One region of the Streptomyces sp. NBC_00045 genome, then DNA from elsewhere that is predicted to be linked to it. Evidence: predicted binding sites of a transcription regulator. Region 1 holds the regulator's gene; the other holds the start of a gene.

Region 1 (10,346 bases):
GAGGTCACCACGGAGGCCAATCCGGAGTCGGCGAACCCGCAGTACCTGGCGGAGCTGCGGGCGGGCGGCTTCAACCGGATCTCGTTCGGCATGCAGAGCGCGAAGCAGCACGTCCTGAAGGTGCTCGACCGCACGCACACACCGGGCCGGCCCGAGGCGTGCGTCGCGGAGGCGCGGGCGGCGGGCTTCGAACACGTCAACCTGGACCTGATCTACGGGACGCCGGGGGAGTCGGACGAGGACTGGCGGGCGTCGCTGACGGCCGCGCTGGGGGCCGGGCCCGACCACATCAGCGCGTACGCGCTGATCGTCGAGGAGGGCACCCAGCTGGCGCGCCGGATCCGGCGGGGCGAGGTCCCGATGACCGACGACGACGTGCACGCGGACCGGTACCTGATCGCGGACTCGGTGATGGCCGAGGCCGGCTACTCCTGGTACGAGGTCTCCAACTGGGCCACCACGGAGGCGGGCCGCTGCCTGCACAACGAGCTGTACTGGCGCGGCGCCGACTGGTGGGGCGCGGGGCCCGGCGCGCACTCGCACGTCGGCGGAGTGCGGTGGTGGAACGTGAAGCACCCCGGGGCCTACGCCGCCGCCCTGGCCGAGGGCCGTTCCCCGGGCGCGGGGCGCGAGCTGCTGTCCGCGGAGGACCGGCGGGTGGAGCGGATCCTGCTGGAGCTCCGGCTGGTCGACGGGGCCCCGCTGTCCCTGCTGGCCCCGGCCGGGCTCACGGCGTCCCGCAAGGCCCTCGCGGACGGGCTCCTGGAGCCGGGGCCGTACGAGGGCGGCCGGGCCGTGCTGACCCTGCGGGGGCGGCTCCTGGCCGACGCGGTGGTCCGCGACCTGGTCGACTAGCCGACGGCTCGACGAGCCGGGTCGACCGGCCGCCCCGGCCGACCCGTCGGCCGGGGCTAGTCGGCCGGAGCCGTGACGTGGTCGATCAGGTGCTCCACCGAGCCCAGCAGGGTCGGCTCCAGGTCCTTGTAGGACGCCACGCGGGACAGGATGTGCTGCCACGCCGCCCCGGTGTTCTCCGGCCAGCCCAGGGCCCGGCAGACGCCCGTCTTCCAGTCCTGGCCCCGCGGCACCACCGGCCACGCCCCGATGCCCAGTGCGGAGGGCTTCACCGCCTGCCACACGTCCACGTACGGGTGGCCGACGACCAGTACGTCCGGGGAGGTCACCGCAGCCGCGATGCGGGACTCCTTCGAGCCCGGGACCAGGTGGTCCACCAGGATCCCCAGACGGGCGTCCGGGGCCGGGTCGAACTCCGCCACGATGGCCGGGAGGTCGTCGATGCCCTCCAGGTACTCCACCACCACGCCTTCGATCCGCAGGTCGTCGCCCCAGACCCGCTCCACCAGCTCGGCGTCGTGCCGGCCCTCGACGTAGATCCGCCCGGCGCGCGCCACGCGGGCGCGCGCCCCCGGGACCGCCACGGAGCCCGAGGCGGTGCGCAGGGGCGCCTGAGGGGCCCGTGAGGGGCGGGTCAGCGTCACCACGGCGCCCTCCAGCAGGAACCCCCGCGGTTCCAGCGGGAACACCCGGCGCTTGCCGAAGCGGTCCTCCAGGGTCACCGTGCCCGCCTCGCAGGCCACCACCGCGCCGCAGAAGTCCGTACCCGCCACCTCGACCACCAGGTCGGGCTCGGCCGGCACCTGCGGGACGGCCTTGGCGCGCTTCCACTGCGGGGTCAGGTCGGGGGAGTACTCACGCATCCGGCCGACGCTACGAGAGAGGCGGCGCTCACGCGTCCGACACGCCGAACCGCCGTGCCAGTGTGTCGCGTTGCGCACGGACGAAGTCCGCGGAGACCACCGCTCCGTGACCCGGCACGTACAGGGCGTCGTCGCCGCCCAGCGACAGCAGCCGGCCCATGGCCGCCGGCCACTGCGCCGGCACGGCGTCACTGCCCGCCTGGGGTTCGCCCGACTCCTCGACGAGGTCCCCGCAGAACACCACCTCGCGCTCTCCGGGGACGAACACCGCCAGGTCGTGCCGGGTGTGCCCGGGGCCGACGTTCGCCAGCAGGACCTGGACCCCGCCCAGCTCCAGCGTCCATTCGCCCGACACCGAATGCCTCGGCCCCACCAGCAGGTCCACCGCTTCGGCGGCCTCGGCCTCCGCCAGCCCCTGGCGGACCGCACCGGCGCGCAGCTCCTCGCGGCCGGTCGACAGTTCGGCGTCGAGCCCGACCGCCCCGAAGACCTCGGCGCCGGAGAACGCCGCCACGCCCAGTACGTGATCGAAATGCCCGTGCGTGAATGCGATATGCGTCACGCGCCGGCCCGTCAGTCGCTGCGCCTCGGCCCGCAGCTGCGCACCCTCCCGCACGCACGAGCCCGGATCGATCAGGAGGACCGATTCGTCCCCCACCACCAGTCCCACGGTGCAGTCCCACACCGGAAGCCGCCGCCGCCCGGTCCGCCCGGTCAGCCGCTCCCAGCCCGCCTCTTCCCAATGCACGTCCATGCAGGGACGCTACCCTGGCGGGCCGCCCTTGCCAGGGGCTGACTACCCGGCCGTACACTGGCCGGGGGATCTCTGGCACTCGAACGCCCGGAGTGCCAACGCAGCAGATGAAACCGACCACGACGATTCACCGACGACCAGCTGGAGGTGTGCGCCATGCTCAGCGAACGCAGACTTGAGGTGCTGCGCGCCATCGTCCAGGACTACGTCGGGACGGAGGAGCCGGTCGGCTCCAAGGCGCTCACCGAGCGGCACCGGCTCGGCGTCTCGCCCGCCACCGTGCGCAACGACATGGCCGTGCTGGAGGAGGAGGGCTACATCGCCCAGCCCCACACCAGCGCCGGCCGGATCCCCACGGACAAGGGCTACCGGCTGTTCGTCGACAAGCTGGCGGGAGTCAAACCCCTGTCGACGCCCGAACGCCGGGCCATCCAGAACTTCCTCGACGGCGCCGTCGACCTCGACGACGTCGTCGGCCGGACGGTGCGGCTGCTGGCGCAGCTCACCCGACAGGTCGCCGTCGTCCAGTACCCGAGCCTGACCCGGTCCACGGTCCGGCACGTCGAGCTGCTGTCGCTGGCTCCGGCCCGGCTCATGCTCGTGTTGATCACCGACACGGGCCGGGTCGAGCAGCGGCTCGTCGACTGCCAGACGCCGTTCGGCGAGACCTCGCTCGCCGATCTTCGGGCGCGGCTCAACAGTCGGGTCGTCGGCCGCCGGTTCACCGACGTGCCGCAGCTCGTGCAGGATCTGCCGGAGTCGTTCGAACCGGAGGACCGCAGCACGGTGTCGACCGTGCTCGCGACCCTGCTGGAGACTCTGGTCGAAGAGGCCGAGGAGCGGCTGATGATCGGCGGAACCGCCAATCTCACGCGCTTCGGACATGATTTTCCCCTGACGATCAGGCCGGTGCTCGAAGCGCTGGAGGAGCAGGTCGTGCTCCTCAAGCTGCTGGGCGAGGCCAACGAGTCGGGGATGGCCGTACGGATCGGGCATGAGAATGCCTACGAGGGACTGAACTCCACGTCCGTCGTCTCGGTCGGCTACGGTTCGGGCGGCGAAACTGTCGCCAAACTCGGCGTGGTCGGACCGACCCGCATGGACTACCCCGGAACGATGGGAGCGGTACGCGCAGTGGCACGTTACGTCGGACAGATCCTGGCGGAGTCGTAAGTGGCCACGGACTACTACGCCGTTCTCGGCGTGCGCCGCGACGCATCGCAGGACGAGATCAAGAAGGCCTTCCGCCGCCTCGCGCGCGAACTCCACCCGGACGTGAATCCGGATCCGAAGACGCAGGAGCGCTTCAAGGAGATCAACGCCGCGTACGAGGTGCTCTCGGACCCGCAGAAGAAGCAGGTCTACGACCTCGGCGGCGACCCGCTGTCCTCCTCCGGCGGCGGTGGCGGCGCGGGCGGCTTCGGTGCGGGCGGCTTCGGCAACTTCTCCGACATCATGGACGCCTTCTTCGGCCAGGCCTCGCAGCGCGGCCCGCGCTCGCGGACCCGCCGCGGCCAGGACGCCATGATCCGCCTCGACCTGGAACTGGACGAGGCCGCCTTCGGCACGACCAAGGACATCCAGGTCGACACGGCCGTCGTCTGCACCACCTGCTCCGGCGAGGGTGCCGCCCCCGGCACCTCGGCGCAGACGTGTGACATGTGCCGTGGCCGCGGTGAGGTGTCGCAGGTCACCCGGTCCTTCCTGGGCCAGGTCATGACCTCGCGCCCCTGCCCCCAGTGCCAGGGCTTCGGCACCGTGGTCCCGACCCCGTGCCCCGAGTGCGCGGGCGACGGCCGGGTCCGCTCCCGCCGCAGCCTCACGGTCAAGATCCCGGCCGGTGTCGAGAACGGCACCCGGATCCAACTCGCGGGCGAGGGCGAGGTCGGCCCCGGCGGCGGCCCCGCCGGCGACCTGTACGTGGAGATCCACGAGCTGTCGCACCCGACCTTCCAGCGGCGCGGGGACGACCTGCACTGCACGGTGACCATCCCCATGACGGCAGCGGCCCTGGGCACCAAATGCCCGTTGGAGACGCTGGACGGATTGGAGGAGATCGACATCCGTCCCGGCACCGGGTCGGGCCAGGCCATCCCGCTGCACGGGCGCGGCGTCACGCACCTGCGCGGCGGCGGCCGCGGCGATCTGATCGTCCACGTCGAGGTCACCACGCCGACCAAGCTGGACGCCCAGCAGGAGGAGCTGCTGCGCCAGCTCGCCAAGCTGCGCGGCGAGGAGCGGCCCATGGGCCAGTTCGCGCCGGGTCAGCAGGGCCTGTTCAGCCGCCTGAAGGACGCCTTCAACGGCCGCTGACCGGCCCGCGAGCGCATGTACGAGCCCGGTCCGGGGATGCCCCGGACCGGGCTCGGCGCATTGATCCGGACGCCTCCGGCGGAGCGGACTATGCCAGGCGAATGCGGTGATTCGGCCCGGTGCGCGGGACGTGGCACGATGCAGTCCATGTCCTCCGCACCGAACGGTCTCTCCCCGTACCCGATCGTGCAGGCTCCCATGGCGGGCGGCGCCTCCTGTCCGCCGCTCGCCGCCGCCGTGTGCGAGGCGGGCGGACTGGGCTTCCTGGCCGGCGGCTACAAGACCGCCGACGGCATGTACCAGGAGATCAAGAGGCTGCGCGCGCTCACCCGGCGCCCGTTCGGCGTGAACCTCTTCATGCCGCAGACCGGCTACGTGGACCCGGCCGCCGTGGAGGCGTACCGCGGGCAGCTGGCCGGCGAGGCCGGCTGGTACGACGTGTCCCTGGCCGACGAGGACATCATCGGCACCAGCGACGACGGCTACGACGCCAAGCTCGCGATCCTCCTCGAAGACCCGGTTCCCGTGGTCTCGTTCACCTTCGGCGTTCCCGTGCCCGCCGTCCTCGCCGCCCTGCGCAAGGCGGGCACGTACTCCGTCGTCACCGTCACCTCGGTCGAGGAGGCGCGCGCCGCCCAGGCCGCGGGCGCCGACGCCGTCTGCGTCCAGGGCGTGGAGGCGGGCGGCCACCAGGGCACCCACCGCGACGACCCGCAGGCGGACGGCACGGCGGGCGTGGGCCTGCTCGCGCTCGTCGCGCAGGTACGGGAGGCCGTGGCCCTCCCGATCATCGCGGCGGGCGGTCTGATGCGGGGCTCGCAGATCGCGGCGCTGCTGGCGGCGGGCGCGGAGGCGGCGCAGCTCGGCACCGCGTTCCTGGCCTGTCCCGAATCGGGCGCGCACCCGCTGCACAAGAAGGCGCTGACGGACCCCCTGTTCCCCCACACCGAGCTGACCAGGGCGTTCTCGGGACGACCGGCCCGGGGCCTGGTGAACCGGTTCATGCGGGAGCACGGGCCGTACGCCCCGGCCGCGTACCCGCAGATCCACCACATGACCGCCGGGCTGCGCAAAGCCGCGGCCGCGGCCGGGGACCCGCAGGGCATGGCCCTGTGGGCGGGCCAGGGCCACCGGCTGGCCCGGGCGCTGCCCGCGGGGGAGCTGATGGAGGTGCTGGCGGCCGAACTGGCCGAGGCCCGCAGCGCGTTGAAGGAAATGCAGAAGAGGAGTACGTCATGACCGCCCCCGTGTTCGTGGTCGAAGAGGTCCCCGCGGGGCCGGAGTTCGTGCTCGACGGCCCGGAAGGCCGGCACGCGGTGTCCGTGAAACGGCTGAACCCCGGTGAGGCGGTGGTCCTCACGGACGGCCGCGGTGGCTGGGCGCAGGCCGTGGTCAAGGCCGCCGAGGGCAAGGACCGGCTGGTCGTCTCGGTGTCCGCCACCGGCCGGGAACCGGAACCTGCCGTGCGGATCACCGTCGTCCAGGCCCTGCCCAAGGGGGACCGCGGCGAGCTCGCCGTCGAGACCATGACCGAGACCGGCGTGGACGCCATCGTCCCCTGGCAGGCCTCGCGCTGCATCACCCAGTGGCGCGGCGACCGCGGCGCCAAGTCCCTGGCCAAATGGCGGGCCACGGCCCGGGAGGCGGGCAAGCAGTCCCGCCGGGTGCGCTTCCCGGAGGTGGCGGAGGCCATGTCCACGAAGCAGGTCGCGGCGCTGCTGGCCGGCGCCGACCTGGCGATGGTCCTGCACGAGGACCGGGACGCGCCCTCGGGGGCCCTGGCCACGGCCGAGCTCCCGGCCGGCGGCTCCGTCGTCCTGGTGGTCGGCCCCGAGGGCGGGGTCTCGCCGGAGGAGCTGGCCGTCTTCGCGGAGGCCGGCGCCCACCCCCACCGCCTGGGCTCCTCGGTCCTGCGCACCTCCACCGCCGGCACCGCGGCGACGGCGGTCCTCCTGGCGCGCACCGGCCGCTGGTCCTGAAACGCACGTGAGGGCGCCGACGGCGCCGGATACGATGCCCGGGCTGATCAACACCGGCGTCGACGGCCCGTCAACGCCACTGTCACGGAAGGCGAAGCAATGGCCGGGGAACCGCAGGCGGACTGCCTGTTCTGCAAGATCGTCGCGGGGAGCATCCCGGCGACCGTGGTCCGGGAGACCGAGACGACCTTCGCCTTCCGGGACATCAACCCGCAGGCGCCCACGCACGTCCTCGTGATTCCCCGCGTGCACTACCCCGACGCCGCCTCGCTCGCCGCCGCCGAGCCGGCCGTCGCCGCCGACCTGCTGGCCGAGGCCGGACGGATCGCGGCCGAGGAGAAGGTCGACGACCACGGCTACCGCGTCGTGTTCAACACCGGCGCCGGCGCCGGCCAGACCGTCTTCCACGCGCACGCGCACGTCCTCGGCGGCCGCGGTCTCCAGTGGCCCCCCGGATAGACCGTGTCCGTACGCGAATTCGTGGTGCTGGGCACCGCCAGCCAGGTGCCCACCCGTCACCGCAACCACAACGGCTACCTCCTGCGCTGGGACGGCGAGGGGATCCTCTTCGACCCGGGCGAGGGCACCCAGCGCCAGATGCTGCGCGCCGGGGTGGCCGCCCACGACATCAACCGGATCTGCATCACCCACTTCCACGGGGACCACAGCCTCGGTCTCGCCGGGGTGATCCAGCGCATCAACCTGGACCGGGTCCCGCACCCCGTCACCGCCCACTACCCGGCCTCCGGGCAGAAGTTCTTCGACCGGCTGCGGTACGCCACCGCCTACCGGGAGACCGTCGCGCTCGGCGAGCAACCGGTGGCCGGGGACGGGACGCTGGCCCGGGGGCCCTCGTACACCCTCGAAGCCCGTCTGCTCTCGCACCCGGTCGAGTCCTTCGGCTACCGGCTCACCGAGCCGGACGGCCGCCGCATGGTGCCCGAACTGCTCGCGCGGCACGGGATCAAGGGCCCCGACGTGGGCCGCATCCAGCGCGAGGGGCAGCTGGGCGGGGTCACTCTCGACGACGTCAGCGAGCCGAGGCCCGGGCAGAGCTTCGCGTTCGTCATGGACACCCGGCTGTGCCCCGGCGTGGACGAGCTCGCCGCGGGCTGCGACATGCTCGTTATCGAGTCCACGTTCCTCGACGAGGACGAGGCGCTGGCCACCGACCACGGGCACCTCACCGCCGGCCAGGCGGCCCGGGCGGCGCGCGACGCGGGTGTACGGCACCTCGTGCTGACGCACTTCTCGCAGCGCTACTCGGACCCGCAGGAGTTCGAACGCCAGGCCCGCGCGGCCGGCTTCGAGGGCGAACTGACGATCGCCGCGGACCTCGTACGGGTCCCCCTGCCGAAGCGCGGCTAGCCGGACCGTTCGCGCTCCCGGTCGCGGGAGCGGCGGGCCGCCGGTGAGAGCAGCAGCACCCGGCGCGGGGTGCGGCGTACGCGGACGGGCGCGCCCGCCGGCTCCGGCCCGGTCCCGGCCCCCGTCCCGGGGTGCGCCGCCGGGGCCGTCCCGCCGCGGCGGACCGGCTCCTCGGCCGCAGCCGCCGGGCGGGCGCCCGCGCGCAGCGCGACGGCGGTCAGCGGGCCGGCCACGGCGAGCAGCAGGGCGCCCAGCACCAGCCCCATGCCCGGGAAGCCGAACGCCTCGGCGAGCAGGCTGCCCGCCACGGGCCCGCAGGCCGTTCCCAGCGAGGAGGCGGCCCCGGCGAGCACCGCCCAGCGGCCGCGCGGGTCCAGGGTCGCCGCGAGGCCGATCACGTACGAGAGGACCACCGGGTACACGGCGTTCCACAGGATCTCCCCGGTGGCGAACCCGGCGAGCCCGTCCGCGGCGGAGGTCAGCACGATGCAGCCCGCGATGGCCGCGGTGCCCGCGCCGACCGGGAACGCCCGCCCCAGCCCGGCGCCGAACGCGGAGGCGGCCGTGACCCCGAGCAGGCCCGCGCCCAGCGCCATGGCGAAGACGACGCCCAGGGTGGCCTCGGGCAGGCCCGCCTGCTCGGCGCCGATCCGGCCGCTGACGCCCCACAGGGCCTCCTGGGACAGCGACCAGAACAGCAGGCAGCCCGTCAGCACCGCCCCGGCGCGCGGGTGCGGCGGCCGCCCGGAGCCCCGTACGGAAGGACCCGGGCGGGTGGGCCCGCCGAGTCGGCCGGTCGCCGGCCAGACCAGTGCCGCGACCAGGGCGATGGCCGCGAACGGCAGCCCGTGGCCGCCGCCCAGGCGCGGCAGGGTCAGGTACAGCGCCCCCGCGGTCGCCGAGACCGACAGCAGCCCGAGGGACGAGGTGCGGCGCGGATCGCGCTGCCCGGCGATGCCGGCGGCGGCCACTGCGGTGGCGGTACCGGAACCGAAGCCGCCGACGACGACGCCCGCGACCACCAGCGGGATCAGGGCGGTCGAGGCCGCCGTGCCGTAGCCCAGGGCGGCGAGCAGCAGCCCGAGCCGGGCCAGCGGGCGGGGCCCGTGGCGGGGGATGCGGGAGGCCAGGGTGAAGCCGGCCGTGGCGGAGCCGAGCAGCAGGGCGGTACCGACGAGCCCGGCCTGAGCGGGACTCAGCGGGAGGTGGGCGTCGAGCCGTCCGACGACGGTCGGGAGCAGGTACGAGGCGGTGTATCCGGCGGTGAAGAGGGCCACCAGGGGCCAGGCGGCGGGCGGCGCGGAGGTGTTGTCGGACACGGAGGTTTTCCCGGTGGTGCGCAGGTGGGGCGGGGTGTTCCGCGGAACCGCGGCGCCTTTGTCTATCAAGTGGTCCACGACCCGGAGAAGAGCGGCACGAGAGTGATGTGCGACACACTGGGTTTTGGCCCTGTCGGGGACGGGCATGGCTGGCAGCTTTCCATCGAATGCCCGCTTGCAGAAACGAGCCTTCGCACCAAACGGGGAGTACACCGTGACCAGTCGGGACAGCCGCACCAGCCGCAGCGCAGCCGTGGATCCGCTCGGCCCGTTGCGGGACCCCGCCGAACCGGGGTTCGACGTCTACCTGACCGGCACGGTCTTCCTCGACATCATCTTCACAGGCCTCGACTCGGCCCCCGTCCGCGGTACGGAGTCCTGGGCGCGCGGCATGGGTTCCAGCCCCGGGGGAGTGGCCAACATGGCCACCGCGCTGGCCCGGCTCGGCCTGCGCACCTCGCTCGCCGCGGCGTTCGGCGACGACCACTACGGCGAGTACTGCTGGGACGCGCTGGAGCAGGGCGAGGGCATCGACCTGTCCATGTCGCGGACCATCCCCGGCTGGCACAGCCCGGTCACGGTCTCGATGGCGTACGAGGGGGAGCGCACGATGGTCTCGCACGGCCACGAGGCCCCGCCCCCGGGTGGCCCGGGGCCGTTCCCGCAGTGCCCGCCGCGCACCCGGGCCGCCGTGGCCTCGCTGGGGCAGGGGCGGACGGACGCGTGGATCGCGGAGGCGGCGCGGCGCGGGGCCCGGGTCTTCGCGGACGTGGGGTGGGACGAGAGCGGGCGCTGGGACCTGGACGCCCTGGCCGACCTGGAGCACTGCGAGGCGTTCTTGCCGAACGCGGGGGAGGCGATGCGGTACACGCGCACGGACTGTCCGCGGGCGGCG
Region 2 (10,346 bases), 870 kb from region 1:
GCCCGGCCGAGCGCCGAGCGGTGCCGGCGGCCCCGTACGACGTACCACCACAGGACGGCTGCTGCCAGCGCGCCGACCACCGTGGACGCTGCCAGGATGCCGAAACCGCGCGGAGGGCTGCCCGTGCCGTACGCGTCGGACGGGGTGTCGTCCGCCAACTTCGCGCACAGGACCGCGTACAGCACCACGACGGTGGTGAGCGCGCAGGCCGCCGTGACCGCGGTGTAGTGCCGGAGCCGCTCCGCGAGCGGCGGTCTCTGATCCATGATCCCCCCGGCTACAGGCTAGCCCGCGACGCCGGCGGGCAATCCCTTCCCGGCGTACGGACGTACGTGATGCACAGGCGTTCCGCGAAAGGAGGAACGATCATGAACCCGGTCACGAACCCCGTGAAACGGGCGGCCCTCGCGCTGGCCTCCGCCGCTCTACTCACCGGCGCGGCGGGTATCGCCGCTGCCCCCGCCTTCGCCGGCCAACCGGGCGCGTCCTGCGAGGGGCTGGCGGACTCCGCCCGCCCCGGCCACTCCGCGAGCGCCCGCGGCTCCGCCTTCAACGAGGACGGCATCGCCGGCACCCACTACGCGGGCGAACAGCCGCAGAACTCCAACAACGCCCGCTCGGTATCCCAGTACGACGTGGCCTGCCTCAACAACGCGTCGCACTGACCCGACAGCCGTCGCCCGGCGGTACTAGCGCCGGGCGGCCTCGATGAAGGAGCGGATGAGGTCGCGGGACTTCACCCCCCGGGCGCTCTCCACCCCGCTGGACACGTCCACGCCCCAGGCGCCGGTGGTTTCCACGGCCTCCCGGACGTTGCCCGGGGTGAGCCCGCCGGCCAGCAGCCAGTGGCCCTCGGGGGCTGCGAACTCGTCCGACCCCCAGTTCCACGGCTTGCCGGAGCCGGGGTCCGGCGCGTCGATCAGCAGCAGGTCCTCCCCGTACTCCCCGCAGCGCCCGACGTGCTGGGCGGTGGCCCGCAGCAGGGTCCGGCCTTCGGCGCGCAGCGCCTCGTAGTACTCCGGGCCCTCGTCGCCGTGCAGCTGCACTCCCCGTACGCCGCTCTCCTCGGTCAGCCGCCGCACCTCGTCGACCGGCTGCCCCCGGAACACCCCGACGGTGAGGACCCCGGCCGGGACCCGGGCGGCGAGCTCCCGCGCCGTGGCGGCGTCGACGGTTCGGGGGCTCCCCGGCGCGAAGACGAACCCGACGGCGTCGGCCCCGGCGGCCACGGCCGTGTCGACGTCGTGCGCGGTCTTCAGGCCGCAGATCTTGACGAAGAGATCGCTCATACCTCCAGTCAACCAAAGGCACCCGATCGGCGGTGATCCGTCTCGGGGACCGGGCGGGTCCGCCCGCCCGCCACCAGCCTGGAACGAGCATCACAGCCAGTGCGCAGCACGCCACGCGGAAGGCGACGGTGACGATCATGACCGAGCGGGCCACACCGATGGAACACGCGGCGCCGCCGGCGTTCGAGACGCTCCTGCGCACCGTTGCGGAGATGGACACGCCAGACGGCTTCAAGGCCGAGCTCATCCGGGGGAAGATCATCGTCTCGCCGTGGTCCAAGCTGCGCTACGTGCGCCCCATGCGGGCACTTCGCCGTCAGTTGGAGGCGCACTCCCCGGACGGCCACATCGTCGACACCACGCCGGTCCTCTTCCGGTTCCCGGCGGCGGCTCGCGCCCATGGCCCTGATCTCTATGTGGCGGACGAAGCCGCGTTCGAAGAGGAGGGCCGCCACGCCGACGGGGCCGCGCTCTCCCTGGTGGCCGAGTTCACCTCTGTGTCCACGAAGGACGTGGACTGGCGCGAGAAGCTGGACGTCTACGGACAGCTCGTCCCTATCTACCTCGTCATCGACGTGCAGGCGTCCGAGATCACCTGCTTCTCGGACCACTCCCCACACGGGTACCAGTTCCGCAAGACGGTGCCCTTCGGTGCGGCCCTGCCCGTCCCGGACCCGTTCGGCTTCGACGTCGACAGTTCGGGCTTCTAGGACACCCACAAACGACCGAGGGCGGCACCCCCGTACGGGAGTACCGCCCTCGGTCGAGAACAGCCGATCAGCGCGGGGCCGATCAGAAGTCCATGTCACCGCCCGGCATGCCGCCCGGCGCGCCCGCGCCGGCCTTCTCCGGCTTGTCGGCGATGACGGCCTCGGTCGTCAGGAACAGCGCGGCGATGGACGCGGCGTTCTGCAGAGCGGAGCGCGTGACCTTCGCCGGGTCGATGATGCCCTCGGCGATCATGTCCACGTACTCGCCGGTCGCGGCGTTCAGGCCCCAGCCGACGGTCAGGTTGCGGACCTTCTCCACGACGACGCCACCCTCAAGACCACCGTTGACGGCGATCTGCTTGAGCGGAGCCTCCAGGGCGAGCTTCACGGCGTTGGCGCCGGTCGCCTCGTCACCCGACAGGTCGAGCTTCTCGAAGACCGCGGAGGCCTGGAGCAGGGCCACGCCACCACCGGCGACGATGCCCTCCTCGACGGCAGCCTTCGCGTTGCGGACGGCGTCCTCGATGCGGTGCTTGCGCTCCTTGAGCTCCACCTCGGTCGCGGCACCGGCCTTGATGACGGCCACGCCGCCGGCCAGCTTCGCGAGGCGCTCCTGGAGCTTCTCGCGGTCGTAGTCCGAGTCGGAGTTCTCGATCTCGGCACGGATCTGGTTGACGCGACCCTGGACCTGGTCGCTGTCACCGGCGCCGTCGACGATCGTGGTCTCGTCCTTGGAGATGACGACCTTGCGGGCGCGGCCGAGCAGGTCGAGGCCCGCGTTCTCCAGCTTGAGGCCGACCTCCTCGGAGATGACCGTGCCGCCCGTGAGGATGGCGATGTCACCGAGCATGGCCTTGCGGCGGTCGCCGAAGCCCGGGGCCTTGACGGCCACGGACTTGAAGGTGCCGCGGATCTTGTTGACGACCAGGGTCGACAGGGCCTCGCCCTCGACGTCCTCGGCGATGATCAGCAGCGGCTTGCCGGACTGCATGACCTTCTCAAGCAGCGGAAGGAGGTCCTTCACGTTGCCGATCTTGGAGTTGACGATGAGGATGTACGGGTCGTCCAGGGACGCCTCCATACGCTCCATGTCGGTGGCGAAGTACGCCGAGATGTAGCCCTTGTCGAAGCGCATGCCCTCGGTGAGCTCCAGCTCCAGACCGAAGGTCTGGGACTCCTCGACGGTGATGACGCCTTCCTTGCCGACCTTGTCCATGGCCTCGGCGATGAGCTCGCCGATCTGGGTGTCAGCGGCGGAGATGGAGGCCGTAGAAGCGATCTGCTCCTTGGTCTCGACATCCTTCGCCTGCTCCAGCAGGGCGCCGGAGACGGCCTCGACGGCCTTCTCGATGCCACGCTTGAGGGCCATCGGGTTGGCGCCGGCGGCCACGTTGCGCAGGCCCTCGCGTACGAGCGCCTGGGCGAGCACGGTGGCGGTGGTCGTACCGTCGCCGGCGACGTCGTCCGTCTTCTTGGCGACTTCCTTGACCAGCTCGGCGCCGATCTTCTCGTACGGGTCCTCGAGCTCGATCTCCTTGGCGATGGAAACACCATCGTTGGTGATCGTGGGGGCGCCCCACTTCTTCTCAAGGACGACGTTGCGACCCTTGGGGCCAAGGGTGACCTTGACGGCGTCGGCGAGCTGGTTCATACCGCGCTCAAGGCCGCGCCGGGCCTCCTCGTCGAACGCAATGATCTTGGCCATCTGAAGTGGTCCTCCAGGACTGGGGTTCCCCCTGCGCCGCCGGCGTGGGGGGAGGGTTGGATTGCTCCGGACCGCGCCCGCGCCCGCGACGGACGGCCTGCGTGCCCGGCGGTTCCTTCCCGCCGGACCCTGCGGGCCTCACCGACCCGGTCCTGTGTAGTAGCACTCTCAGCACGAGAGTGCTAACGCCAATGATTAGCACTCGACCCCCTTGAGTGCAAGCGGCTTCCACGAAGCCCGGCCCGGCGCGGTGCGGGCAGCACGAAGGGCCCGCATCCCTCCTCAAGGATGCGGACCCTTCGTGCGTATGCGTCGGTGGTCGATCGCGCCGGGACTAGACGGCGAGCTTGACCATGTCCGCCTGCGGACCCTTCTGGCCCTGCGAGATCTCGAACTCGACCCGCTGACCCTCTTCAAGGGTGCGGTACCCGTCCATCTGGATGGCGCTGTAGTGGACGAACACATCCGCACCACCGTCGACCGCGATGAAGCCGTAGCCCTTCTCCGCGTTGAACCACTTGACGGTGCCCTGAGCCATGCCTAACTCCCCTATTACTGGCCCTTGCGCGGGACCGCACTTCGCGGTCCCGGGTCAGAACTTGCGCCGGAACGCCTCGACCGGGGCTGAATGTATCTGCACCGCTGCTGTCTGCAACAGGTCAATCCGACGAGAAATCTGGACACGGGGATACATTGAAATAAAGTGAAAAGTTGGCATATTCCCGGGCAACTCGGACCCGGCATATCTCGCCAAAGCCCCATACCGCACTTGCACATTGACTCAATGTCAACCCTCACGCGACTCGCTCATATGCAGCGGGCAAGTCCAGCGGAGGGGACTTCCCCAACCTTACCGCGCCCAACCAAGCAGAATTACCCCCTCCGCTTTTACCGGAGGGGGTAATTCAGGGGTTGTTGCGTCAGCAGCCGCCCGCGACGGCGGGAATGATCGAGACACCGGCGCCGTCCGGCGTCACCGCGTCCAGACCGCCCTCGAAGCGCACGTCGTCGTCGTTGACGTAGACGTTCACGAACCGGCGCAGCTTGCCCTGGTCGTCCAGGACGCGCGCGGCGATGCCCGGGTGGTTCACCTCAAGGGAGGCGATGACCTCGGAGAGGGTCGCGCCCTCGGCCGTGACCTCGGCCTGGCCGCCGGTGTAGGTGCGCAGGATGGTGGGGATGCGGACGTTGACGCTCATGGCGCTACTGCCTTTCCGGGTACGAGGGGGATCGGGGATCAGGCCAGGCCGGCGGCGCGGAACGCGTCCAGGCTCGGGCGGATGGTGGCGGTCTGCCCGCTGTCCGCGGCCACCGCCTCCAGGGTCTTGAGGCCGTCACCGGTGTTCAGGACCACCGTGGTCAGCGCCGGGTCGAGCTGGCCGTTCTCGATGAGCTTCTTGGTCACGCCGACGGTCACGCCGCCCGCGGTCTCGGCGAAGATGCCCTCGGCCTGCGCGAGGATCTTGATGGCCTCGACGACCTGCTCGTCGGTGACGTCCTCGACGTAGCCGCCGGTGCGGCGGGCGATGTCCAGGACGTACGGGCCGTCGGCCGGGTTGCCGATGGCGAGCGACTTGGCGATGGTGTTCGGCTTCTGCGGGCGGACCACGTCGTGGCCGGCCTTGAAGGCGGTCGACACCGGGGAGCAGCCCTCGGCCTGGGCGCCGAAGATCTTGTACGGCTTGTCCTCGACCAGCCCGAGCTTGATCAGCTCCTGCAGACCCTTGTCGATCTTCGTCAGCTGCGAGCCGGACGCGATCGGGATCACGATCTGGTCGGGCAGCTGCCAGCCGAGCTGCTCGCAGATCTCGTAGGCGAGGGTCTTGGAACCCTCGCCGTAGTAGGGGCGCAGGTTGACGTTGACGAAGCCCCAGCCCTCGCCCAGCGGGTCGCCGATGAGCTCGGAGCAGAAGCGGTTGACGTCGTCGTAGTTGCCTTCGATGCCGACCAGGTCGCCGCCGTACACACCGGCCATGACGACCTTGCCCTGCTCCAGGTCGTGCGGGATGAACACGCAGGAGCGGAAGCCGGCCCGGGCGGCCGCGGCGCCGACGGCGCCGGCCAGGTTGCCGGTGGAGGAGCAGGACAGGGTGGTGAAGCCGAAGGCGCGGGCGGCCTCGACGGCGATGGCCACGACGCGGTCCTTGAAGGAGTGCGTCGGGTTGCCGGAGTCGTCCTTGACGTAGAGCTTCCCGGTGATGCCGAGCTCCTTGGCCAGGTTGGCCGCGTCCACGAGCTTGGTGAAGCCGGGGTTCAGGCTGGGCTTGGCGGCCACGTCAGCGGGGACGGGCAGCAGCGGGGCGTAGCGCCAGATGTTGTTCGGGCCGGCCTCGATCGCGGCGCGCAGGGCTTCGGGGTCGCCGGTGGGCAGGTCGTAGGCGACTTCCAGCGGACCGAAACACTCGACGCAGGCGAAGATGGGTCCGAGTTCGAAACGGGTACCGCACTCACGACACGAGAGGCCGGTGGCAGGTCCGAGATCGACAGAGGTGGCAACAGTCTGTGCAGCCATGATGGCGAGGCCCTTTCTCCTCATCTTCCCCATGGCGCACTTCGCCATGAGACGGAATTGGCACCTTCCCTAGCCGGGGACCTCGCTGCTGCAAGCAAGCGCGAGAACCGACTGGAGGGTTGCCGGGGCTTCAACGGGCCGTGTCCCTCTGCCCCTCTGGATGAGCGGTATGGCACCGGGTTCGCGCGCTCCATGGCGCGTCCGGGCGTTTGTGCGCGGGACCCCCGGCATGCGGTGGTCCTTCGCGTTGTTCAAGACTGTAACTGAAGGTCCGGGTGGTTGAGACAGCCGTCCGAACCGCGAGATGGATCACTTTTCGGCTGAAAATGCCGAGCGTCAACGATTACCGAGGAGTGCCGAACGTGCTGGAAGAGGTGGAGCGCTGGTTTGCGGACCGCTCCTGGTCCGCGGCCGACCGACCGCTCGACCAGCTGCTTTCCGCCAAACGGGCGGCAGGCGCCACGGTCAGCGTCGTCCTGCCCGCGCTCGACGAGGAAGAGACGGTCGGCGCCATCGTCGAGGTGATCCGGCGCGATCTGATCGACGGGCCGGCGGGGCCGCTCGTCGACGAACTCGTCGTGATCGACTCGGGCTCCACCGACCGGACCGCCGAAGTGGCCGCGAAGGCCGGCGCCCGGGTGGTGCACCGCGACGACATCCTGCCGCGGATCCCGGCCCTGCCCGGCAAGGGCGAGGTCTTGTGGCGCTCGCTGCTGGTGACCAGCGGCGACATCGTCTGCTTCGTGGACGCCGACCTGCGGGACTTCTCGTCCACGTTCGTGTCCGGGATCGTCGGCCCGCTGCTGACGGAGCCGGACGTCGAGTTCGTCAAGGCGATGTACGACCGCCCCTTCGGCGCCGACGCCGACGGGCCCGCCCCCGGCAAAGCCCCTGCCCAGGGGGGTCGGGTGACCGAGCTGGTCGCCCGGCCGCTGCTCAACCTCCACTGGCCGCAGCTGGCCGGGTTCGTCCAGCCGCTGGGCGGTGAGTACGCCGTGCGGCGCACCCTGCTGGAACGTTTGCCCTTCCCCGTCGGGTACGGCGTCGAGCTGGGCCTGCTGGTCGACGCGCTGCACACCGTCGGACTGGACGCGCTGGCCCAGGTGGACGTGGGCGTACGGCTCCACCGCCATCAGGACGGCCGGGCGCTGGGCCGCATGGCCGCGGCGATCTACCGGACGGCGCAGCTGCGGCTCTCGCGCGGGCACCTCGTACGCCCCGAGTTGACGCAGTTCGAGCGCGGGCCGAACGGGTTCGTGCCGCGGACGTACGCCGTGGACACCGAGGAGCGGCCGCCGATGGCCGAGGTCAAGGAGTACTCCGGCCGCAGGGTGGCGTGAGGGAACTGACGTTTGAGCGGGCGGGCCCCGGGCTAGGTTCGCGGCATGGCTTCCCAGGTACTCGTTGCAGCGAACCGCGGCCCCCTCTCCTACCAACTCGGCGAAGACGACACCCTCACGGCCCGGCGCGGCGGCGGCGGCCTCGTCTCCGGCCTCTCCGCCGCCCTGGCCCGACAGCCGGAGGCCCTGTGGATCTGCGCGGCGCTGTCGGAGGCGGACCGGGAGGCGGTCCGGCGGGGCGTCTGCGAGCCCGGCGTCCGGATGCTGGACATCGATCCCACGACGTACGACGACGCGTACAACGGCATCGCGAACTCGGTGCTGTGGTTCACCCACCACCACCTGTACGACGTCCCGCGCGAGCCGGTCTTCGACGCCCGGTTCCGGCAGCAATGGGACTCGTACGCGGCGTACAACCGGGCCTTCGCCGAGGCCCTGGCCGAAGAGGCCGCCGAGGGGGCGTGCGTCCTGGTGCAGGACTACCACCTGGCGCTGGTCCCGGGGCAGTTGCGCGAGCTGCGGCCCGACCTGCGCATCGCGCACTTCACGCACACGCCGTGGGCCTCGCGGGAGTTCCTCGACATGCTGCCGGACGACGTGCGCGGACAGCTCGTGTGGGGGATGCTCGGCGCGGACCAGCTGGGCTTCCACACCTGGCGCTGGTCGGCGGAGTTCATCGCCGGGGCGGACCGGGACGACGCGGTCGGCATCGCGCAGCCGCACCTGCCCGGCGGCTCCCCGGAGCGCGGGGTGTGGCACCACAGGGCCGCCGCCGACGGGTCCGGGTACGGTCCGCGGCGCTTCACGGAGGTGCGGCAGTACGCCCTGGGCGTCGACGCGGACGACCTGCGCGCGCTCGCGCACCGGCCGGTGGTGGACGACAAGCTGGCCGCCCTGCGGGCCGACGTCGGCGGCCGGGCGACCATCGTCCGCGTGGACCGCACCGAGCTCTCGAAGAACATCCTGCGCGGGCTGCTGGCCTACCGGGAGCTACTGACCGCGCACCCCGAGTGGCGGGACCGGGTGGTCCACCTGGCCTCGGCGTACCCGTCGCGACAGGACCTGGAGGTCTACCGCGCGTACACGCAGTCGGTGCGGGAGCTGGCGCAGGAGATCAACGCGGAGTTCGGGACGGCCGACTGGCAGCCGGTGCTGGTGTCCGTCGAGGACGACTTCGCGCGCTCGCTGGCCGCGTACCGGCTGGCGGACGTGGCGCTGGTCAACCCGGTGCGGGACGGGATGAACCTGGTGGCGAAGGAGATCCCGGTGGTGTCGGAGGCGGGGTGTGCGCTGGTGCTGTCGTCGGGGGCGGGGGCGTACGAGGAACTCCGCGAGGACGCGCTGACGGTGAACCCGTACGACGTGTCGGCGACGGCGCAGGCGTTGCACGCGGCGCTGTTGATGCCGGCGGGTGAGCGGCTGGAGCGCACGAAGCGGCTGGCGGCCGCGGCCACGGCGCTCCCGCCGACGGACTGGTTCACGGCCCAGCTGTCCGCTCTCCGCGGGGAGTAACGGCCCCCGCTGCGCGGGGCTCTTTCCCCACCCCGCCCCTTCCCGAAACTGGGGCTCCGCCCCAGACCCCGCGCCTCAAACGCCGGCGGAGCTGCTTTTCAGCCCCGCCGGCGTTTGAGGCGCGGGAGCTCGGGGGCAACGGCGCCGCACCCGGTACGTCAGGCGCGGATGGCTCCGGCCAGGGCCGACAGGAAGGCGACCACCTCGGACGGGCCGTTCAGGACGAGGTCCGCGCGGGTGGCGAGTTCGGGGACCTCGGCCGATCCGCTGGCCACCAGCAGCCCCGGCATGCCGTCCGTGCGGAGCTTCTCCACGGCCGCGTACGCGGCGAGGTCGCCGAGGTCGTCCCCCGCGTACAGCACCGCTTCGGCGCCCGTCTCCGCGAGGTATTCGGTCAGGGCCACGCCCTTGTCCATCCCCGGCGGCCGCAGTTCCAGTACCGCCCGCCCCGGCTCGACCATCAGCCCGTGGCGCGCCGCCAGCTCGGCCAGCGGTTCGCGGAGCGCGGCGAACGCGGCGTCCGGGTCCGCGGCGCGGCGGGTGTGGACGGCCAGGGCCCGGCCCTTCTCCTCGATCCACGTGCCGCGCCAGGCGCCGATGGAGTCCAGGAATCCGGGCAGTTCCGCCCGTACGGCGGCGACCCCGGGGTGCTCGGCCGGGGTGTGGACTATGCCGGTCACGGCGTCCCAGCGCTCGGCCCCGTAGTGGCCGAGGACCACCAGGTGTTCCAGGCCGGCGGCGCCTGCGAAGCCCCCGTAGCGGACCGCGACGCTCGCCGGGCGGCCGGTGATCACGGCGACGGAGGCGACCTCCGGGGCCAGCGCGGCCAGTGCCCCGACGGCTCCCGGGTGGGCCCGTGCTTGGTCGGGGTCCGGGACGATGTCGGCGAGGGTGCCGTCGAAGTCGAGCGCGACCACGGAACGGCGGGGTACGTGGAGGAGGGCTTCGAGTCCCTCGCGTCCGGCGGCGGTGACGGGCATCGGCATGCTGTGCGGATGGCTCCCCATGGGGACGACCCTAACGGCCCTGCCGGGCCACGGCTACGGCGCGCGACGTCCGGGAGCAGCTGCGCGGGGCCCGGAGGGCAGCTGCGCCGGGTCCGGGCGTCAGCGCCGGGCCCGCTGTGCTTCGCGGATGCGGCGCAGCCGGTTGACGGTTCCGGGCGCGTGGGCCAGGGCCCGCGGGTCGTCCATCAGGACGTTGAGCAGCTGGTAGTAGCGGACCGGGGTCATCCCCAGCCCTTCCCGTATCGCCCGCTCCTTGGCCCCGGGCCCGGGC

Evidence for each region. Region 1 encodes HrcA, which represses chaperone genes, less so after heat shock. Its sites were predicted from a motif close to TTNGCACTCNGNNNNNCNGAGTGCNAA; they were not measured.
Region 2: a site for HrcA is predicted at 3,900-3,926, ahead of groL (chaperonin GroEL). Genes of this name have one in related genera too.

The regions. Positions count from the first base shown of each region.
Region 1 is NZ_CP108271.1:2,859,947-2,870,292, reverse strand. Features, by position in the region: gene hemW (radical SAM family heme chaperone HemW) at 1-855, shown strand, start outside; gene OHA65_RS13505 (DUF3097 domain-containing protein) at 912-1,718, opposite strand; gene OHA65_RS13500 (MBL fold metallo-hydrolase) at 1,747-2,472, opposite strand; gene hrcA (heat-inducible transcriptional repressor HrcA) at 2,629-3,645, shown strand; gene dnaJ (molecular chaperone DnaJ) at 3,646-4,785, shown strand; gene OHA65_RS13485 (nitronate monooxygenase) at 4,933-6,024, shown strand; gene OHA65_RS13480 (16S rRNA (uracil(1498)-N(3))-methyltransferase) at 6,021-6,764, shown strand; gene OHA65_RS13475 (histidine triad nucleotide-binding protein) at 6,864-7,223, shown strand; gene OHA65_RS13470 (ribonuclease Z) at 7,227-8,132, shown strand; gene OHA65_RS13465 (MFS transporter) at 8,129-9,451, opposite strand; gene OHA65_RS13460 (PfkB family carbohydrate kinase) at 9,597-10,346, shown strand, end outside.
Region 2 is NZ_CP108271.1:3,732,223-3,742,568, forward strand. Features, by position in the region: gene OHA65_RS17320 (PQQ-binding-like beta-propeller repeat protein) at 1-266, opposite strand, end outside; gene OHA65_RS17325 (hypothetical protein) at 369-665, shown strand; gene OHA65_RS17330 (phosphoribosylanthranilate isomerase) at 690-1,289, opposite strand; gene OHA65_RS17335 (Uma2 family endonuclease) at 1,427-1,999, shown strand; gene groL (chaperonin GroEL) at 2,082-3,704, opposite strand; gene OHA65_RS17345 (cold-shock protein) at 4,039-4,242, opposite strand; gene OHA65_RS17350 (MoaD/ThiS family protein) at 4,625-4,903, opposite strand; gene thrC (threonine synthase) at 4,942-6,216, opposite strand; SAM riboswitch class I at 6,234-6,383, opposite strand; gene OHA65_RS17360 (glucosyl-3-phosphoglycerate synthase) at 6,579-7,556, shown strand; gene OHA65_RS17365 (trehalose-6-phosphate synthase) at 7,602-9,068, shown strand; gene otsB (trehalose-phosphatase) at 9,227-10,075, opposite strand; gene OHA65_RS17375 (DUF3263 domain-containing protein) at 10,175-10,346, opposite strand, start outside.